DNA from 2 places in the Bradyrhizobium sp. USDA 4502 genome. Region 1 is predicted to be linked to the other one. Evidence: riboswitches for the same ligand, from Rfam matches in the RefSeq annotation. Region 1 holds a riboswitch; the other holds the start of a gene.

The links. A riboswitch is a leader RNA that binds a small molecule or an ion and turns the genes downstream of it on or off. The one in region 1 is predicted to bind glycine.
Region 2: it holds a riboswitch for glycine, as region 1 does, so the genes downstream of both, gcvT (glycine cleavage system aminomethyltransferase GcvT) here and ACVW1B_RS19330 (D-amino acid dehydrogenase) in region 1, are expected to answer to the same signal.

What each region holds. Positions count from the first base shown of each region.
Region 1 is NZ_JBSSGF010000001.1:4,164,704-4,168,083, forward strand. It holds gene ACVW1B_RS19320 (ABC transporter substrate-binding protein) at 1-60, opposite strand, end outside; gene ACVW1B_RS19325 (M20/M25/M40 family metallo-hydrolase) at 326-1,456, shown strand; glycine riboswitch at 1,548-1,654, shown strand; glycine riboswitch at 1,658-1,772, shown strand; gene ACVW1B_RS19330 (D-amino acid dehydrogenase) at 1,839-3,197, shown strand; gene ACVW1B_RS19335 (ABC transporter permease) at 3,358-3,380, shown strand, end outside.
Region 2 is NZ_JBSSGF010000001.1:4,334,875-4,338,254, forward strand. It holds gene alaS (alanine--tRNA ligase) at 1-1,754, opposite strand, end outside; glycine riboswitch at 1,957-2,045, shown strand; gene gcvT (glycine cleavage system aminomethyltransferase GcvT) at 2,187-3,332, shown strand; gene gcvH (glycine cleavage system protein GcvH) at 3,352-3,380, shown strand, end outside.

The DNA.
Region 1 (3,380 bases):
CGCGAGCGCCGTCAACGCGGCCGCTAGCGTGCGGTGTTTCCAACGCGAGATAGGGAACATGCAATCTCTCCTGACGTGTAACTGGTCAAAGCCGGCTTATTCGTTATGCATGTGGTTCGCTATTTAGGCGAACTAACATGCTGTATGGCTTGTGAAATCGAGACTTGCACCAAGCGCCAAGCGCGTCAATCGGTTTCAGGTCGCATCGGACGTACACAAACGAATGAGGCCGCGCGCCAGATTTTGGCTTTACAAAATCGTCGGCTGAGATTTTCGTAACGCGCGCGCGATGCCGGCGCCGTCAGAACAACAAGAGAGAACAACGATGAACCCCGCCAATCTCCCCTTTGATTCCGAAACGATGCTGCAGGGCCTGCGCAGCTGGGTGGAATGCGAAAGCCCGACCTGGGACGCCGCCGCGGTCGAACGCATGCTCGATCTCGCCGCCCGCGAGATGGCGATCATGGGTGCGACGATCGAGCGCATCGCCGGACGCCAGGGCTTCGCGGGCTGCGTCCGCGCCCGTTTTCCCCATCCGAAACAAGGCCAGCCCGGCATCCTGATCGCCGGCCATCTGGACACCGTTCACCCCGTCGGCACCATCGAGAACCTGAAGTGGCGGCGCGAAGGCAACAAGTGCTTCGGGCCGGGCATCTTCGACATGAAGGGCGGCAACTACCTGTCGATCGAGGCGATCAGGCAATTGGCGCGCGCCTCTTTCACGACTCCGCTGCCGATCACCGTGCTGTTCACCCCCGACGAAGAGGTGGGCACGCCGTCGACGCGCGACATCATCGAGGCGGAAGCCGCGCGCAACAAATATGTGTTGGTGCCGGAGCCCGGCCGTCCAAACAACGGCGTCGTCACCGGCCGCTATGCGATCGCGCGCTTCAACCTGGAAGCCACCGGCAAGCCCAGCCATGCCGGCGCAACGCTGTCTTCCGGCCGCTCCGCGATCCGCGAGATGGCGCGGCAGATCATCGCCATCGACGGCATGACCACCGAGGACTGCACCTTCTCGGTCGGCATCGTGCATGGCGGCCAGTGGGTCAATTGCGTCGCAACGACCTGCACCGGCGAAGCGCTCAGCATGGCCAAGCGCCAGGCCGATCTCGACCGTGGCGTCGAGCGCATGCTGGCACTGTCGGGCACCGCCAACGACGTGACCTTCAAGGTGACGCGCGGCGTCACCCGCCCGGTGTGGGAGCCCGATGCGGGCACCATGGCGCTCTATGAAAAGGCAAAAGGCCTTGCTGCAGCGATGGGTCTCGATCTGCCGCACGGCAGCGCCGGCGGCGGCTCGGACGGCAACTTCACCGGCGCGATGGGCATCCCCACGCTCGACGGCCTCGGCGTTCGCGGCGCCGATGCACATACGCTCAACGAGCACATCGAGGTCGACAGCCTCGCCGAACGCGGCCGCCTGATGGCGGCACTGCTGGCGACGCTGGACTGACATCGATTGCACTGCACAACACGTTGGCACTGCCGGATCGAAATTTAGCCTTGTCCATTTTTAAGGCTTCGCCTACGGTCCGGCCGTCCAACGCGACGATGCGGGAGAGATCGAAGCGACAACATTCGTGTTGTTGGCTTCGGCGCCGACGGAGCAACCGCCCCGGAAACTCTCAGGCAAAAGGACTGTATCGTCAGGACGATCTGGAGAGAGACGAACATGGCCGCACATCAAGGGCCATGACGTCCACCGAAGGGGATAGTTCGCTTCTGGCCACAGCCCGATGCGGATCAAGCTCTCAGGTACCGTGACAGATGGGGCGCCGAATGCCGGTTTGACCGGTGGTTCGGCGACTCTAACCCACGGGAGCCTGACAACCATCATGCCACATATCGCGATTATCGGCGCCGGCATCACCGGCGTAACGACGGCCTATGCCCTGCTTGAACGCGGCTACAAGGTGACTGTCCTTGACAGGCATCGCTACGCCGCGATGGAAACTTCGTTCGCCAATGGCGGACAGCTTTCCGCCAGCAACGCCGAAGTCTGGAACAGTGCTGCGACCATCCTGAAGGGGCTGCGCTGGATGCTCAGAAGCGACGCCCCGCTGCTGATGAACCCGAAGCCGAGCTGGCACAAATATTCCTGGATCAGCGAGTTCGTCGGCCACATCACGCGCTATCGCGGCAACACCATCGAGACCACGAAGCTCGCCATCGAAGCGCGCAAGCATCTGTTCTCGATCGCAGAGCGCGAAAACATCGCCTTCGATCTCGAACGCCGCGGCATCCTGCACGTCTATCACGACAGGGCCGGCTTCGAAGCCGGCCTCAAGGTCAACACGCTGCTGCAGCAAGGCGGGCTCGACCGCCGGCCGGTGACCCCGGACGAGATCCGCGTCATCGAACCCGCGCTGCAGACAACCTGCTATGGCGGCTTCTTCACGCCGTCCGACGCGACCGGCGATATTCACAAATTCACGCGTGGGCTTGCCGACGCCTGCATCCGCCGTGGCGCGAGCTTCGTCCATGAAGCCGACGTCGACACGATCGCACACGGCGATGACGGCTTCCGCATCGGCTGGAACGAAGCTGCTTCACATGATGCTGCGGTCGCGACGCGACAGCAGCTACAGGCGGACGGGATCGTGATTTGCGCCGGCGTGGCGAGCCGCCACTTCGCCAGCCTGCTCAACGACCGCGTCAATGTCTATCCGGTGAAGGGCTATTCGATCACTGTGCAGCTCGATGCGCCGCAAAGCCGGAATGCCGCCCCAACCGTCAGCCTGCTCGATGAAGCTGCGAAGATCGTCACCAGCCGGCTCGGCGCCGACCGCTTCCGCGTCGCCGGCACCGCCGAGTTCAACGGCTTCAACCGCGACATTCGCGCCGATCGCATTCAACCGCTGGTGGACTGGGTGCGGCATCATTTCCCGGAGATCGATACGTCGAAAGTCGTGCCATGGGCGGGCCTGCGCCCGATGATGCCGAACATGATGCCGGTGGTTCGCGCCGGACGGATTCCGGGCGTGTTCTACAATACGGGCCACGGTCATCTCGGCTGGACGCTGTCGGCGGCGACGGCGCAGATGGTGGCCCAGGCGATCGACGATTGGCGCGACCTCGACACGCCGCCGATGGCGCCGTCGTTCGGCGCCGGGCTCGATGTGCCCGCCGACGCGCGCAAAGCTGAAATCAATCCACCTTCCAGTGGACTGCTTCGAACTTCACCGGAGGAATAATCGCGGCCAACAGGACTGATTAGCTGCACCGCAAAATCCGCAGCACCGATGGCATGGGACTTGCTCAAGTTCTACCGTGAGTCTGCTACCATCTGTGCTACGGTCTGGTGTGCAACGGTCCCGCTGGGGACTTCATCGACCACAACCCAACGGATCAAATTTGCTCGGATATCTGCTTCGCCG
Region 2 (3,380 bases), 170 kb from region 1:
CGCTGCGCGATGTGATCGCCGAGCACCTGGCGCAGCGCCTCGTGCAGCAGATGCGTCGCCGAATGGTTGGCGCGGATCGACGAGCGCCTGGTGTGATCGACCTCGAGCTGCAATGTGGTGCCGACGCCGAGCGTGCCCTGCTCCACCGTGCCGAGATGCACGAACAGATCGCCGGCCTTCTTCTGCGTGTCGGTGACGCGGAACTTGACGCCCTCCCCGGTCAGCACGCCGGTGTCGCCGACCTGGCCGCCGGACTCGCCGTAGAACGGGGTCTGGTTCAGCACGATCGCGCCGCTCTCGCCGGCCTTCAGGCTCTCGACCTCGGCGCCGTCCTTGATCAGCGCCGTCACCGCGCCTTCCGCGCTCTCGGTCTCGTAGCCGAGGAATTCGGTCGCACCGAGCTTCTCGCGCAGCGGGAACCAGATCGCCTCGCTCGCCGCCTCGCCCGAGCCCGCCCACGAGGCACGCGCCTTGACGCGCTGCCGCTCCATCGCGTCGGTGAACGACGCCTGGTCGACGCTGATGCCGCGCGACTTCAGCGCGTCCTGCGTCAGATCGAGCGGGAAGCCGTAGGTGTCGTACAGCGTGAACGCGGTGTCGCCGTCGAACATGTCGCCCTTCTTGAGGCCGGCGCTCTTCTCGTCGAGGATCGACAGGCCGCGCGCCAGCGTCTTGCGGAAGCGCGTCTCCTCCAGCCGCAGCGTCTCCTCGATCAGCTTCTCCGCACGGACCAGATCCGGATAGGCCTGGCCCATCTCGCGGACCAGCGCCCAGACCAGGCGATGCATCAGCGGCTCGCTCGCGCCCAAGAGCTGTGCATGGCGCATCGCGCGGCGCATGATCCGGCGCAGCACGTAGCCGCGGCCCTCGTTCGACGGCAGCACGCCGTCGGTGATCAGGAACGCGGACGAGCGCAGATGGTCCGCGATCACCCGATACGACCCAACGTTCTGCTCGTTCGGACCGTGCCCGAGGGTAGACGCGGCGGCATCGATCAGATTGCGGAACAGATCGGTCTCGAACACGCTCTCGACGCCCTGCAGGATGCAGGCCATGCGCTCGAGCCCCATGCCGGTGTCGATCGAGGGACGCGGCAGCGCTACGCGCTCCTCCTTCGTCACCTGCTCGTACTGCATGAACACCAGGTTCCAGAATTCGAGGAAGCGATCGCCATCCTCATCCGGGCTGCCCGGAGGGCCGCCCCAGATGTGCTCGCCGCGGTCGATGAAGATTTCGGAGCACGGTCCGCACGGGCCGGTGTCGCCCATCGCCCAGAAATTGTCCGAGGTCGGGATGCGGATGATGCGGTCGTCCGAGAAGCCCGCGATCTTCTTCCAGTAGCCGGCCGCCTCGTCGTCGGTGTGGTAGACGGTGACCAGCAGCTTGTCCTTCTTCAGCCCGAAATCCTTGGTGATCAGATTCCAGGCGAGCTCGATCGCGCGCTCCTTGAAGTAATCGCCGAACGAGAAGTTGCCGAGCATCTCGAAGAAGGTGAGATGGCGCGCGGTGTAGCCGACATTGTCGAGGTCGTTATGCTTGCCGCCGGCGCGCACGCACTTCTGCGACGTCGTGGCGCGCTGGTAGCCGCGCTTCTCGACGCCGGTGAAGACGTTCTTGAACTGCACCATGCCGGCATTGGTGAACATCAAGGTCGGGTCGTTGCGCGGAACCAGCGGCGACGAGGCCACGATCTCGTGCCCGTTCTCCTTGAAGAAGTTCAGAAATGTCGACCTGATGTCGTTGACGCTGCTCATGTTCATCCAATCGGAAAAAGGGGCCGGCCAGCCGCAAAAAGGCGTCATTTTCCGGCCGAACGCTTTTAGACATTGCCAGCTGCGGTGTCCAGAAACTGTGCAGGCGGATCATGGGCTTGCCGCGGCAGCACAAAGCCCATTGGATAGTTGCTGCAGCTGCGTTGACAGTCTTGGTGGCGCCGTGTTTTCTACCTACCTATACCTAGTCACGTCGGGAGAGACCGGCCTTACCGCCGGCGCCGAAGGAGCAACCGCCCCGGAAACTCTCAGGCAAAAGGACCGCGTGACGTCTGACATCTGGAAAGAGACGCTGGGGTTCGCCCCGATGCGTCCGCCGACGGGATAATACTCTCAGGCACAGCGACAGATGGGGCTTTCTGCAGGTTTCTCAAGGGGAAATAGGTCCCCGGCGGGAACCGCGAGGGCCCTGTGATGCTTGCGCGCGAAACCTCCCCGCTGAAACAGACCCCGCTGCACGCGCTGCACCTTGCGCGCGGCGCCAAGATGGTGCCGTTCGCCGGCTATGACATGCCGGTGCAATACGCGGCCGGCGTGCTGAAGGAGCACCTGCACACCCGCAAGGAAGCCGGCCTGTTCGATGTGTCGCACATGGGCCAGCTCGTGCTGAGGGCCAAATCTGGCAAGGTCGCGGATGCCGCGCTCGCGCTGGAAAAACTGGTGCCGCAGGACATCGTCGGTATCGCGCCGGGACGGCAGCGCTACGCGCAATTCACTAACAATGACGGTGGCCTGCTCGACGACCTGATGGTGGCGAATTTCGGCGATCACCTGTTCCTGGTGGTCAACGCCGCCTGCAAGGCCGAGGACGAGGCGCATCTCCGCGCGCATCTCTCCGACGCCTGCGAGATCATCTCGCTGGCCGACCGCGCGCTGATCGCGCTGCAGGGCCCGAAAGCCGAATCGGCGCTGGCGAATCTTTGTGCGGATGTCAGTTCGATGAAATTCATGGATGCCGGTCCGCGCGGCGTCGGCGACGTCGACTGCTTCGTCTCGCGCTCCGGCTATACCGGCGAGGACGGCTTTGAGATCTCGGTGCCCGCAGACAAGGTGGAAGCCCTGGTCACCGCGCTGCTCGACAATCCCGACGTGTTGCCGATCGGGCTCGGCGCGCGCGACAGCCTGCGGCTCGAAGCCGGGCTGTGCCTCTATGGCCATGACATCGACACCACGACGACGCCGGTCGAAGGCGCGCTGGAATGGTCGGTGCAGAAGGTTCGCCGCAGCGGCGGCGCCCGCGCCGGCGGCTTCCCCGGCGCCGACAAAATTCTCGCGCAATTCGCAGATGGCGCTGCGCGCCGACGGGTCGGCCTGAAGCCTGACGGCCGCGCACCGGTGCGCGAAGGCGCCGCGCTGTTCGCCGATGCCGGCTCGACCGAGCAGATCGGCAAGGTGACCTCGGGCGGCTTCGGCCCGAGCCTCAATGCGCCGGTTGCGATGGGCTACCTGCCCACGGCCCTTTCCGCCGTCGGCACCACCGTTTTCGCCGAAGTGCGCGGCCAGCGGCTGCCGCTGAAAGTCGCCGCTACGCCCTTCGTCCCCAATACCTACAAACGCTGAACGCCAAAGGATCGACCCCATGACGACGCTGTACACGTCCGACCACGA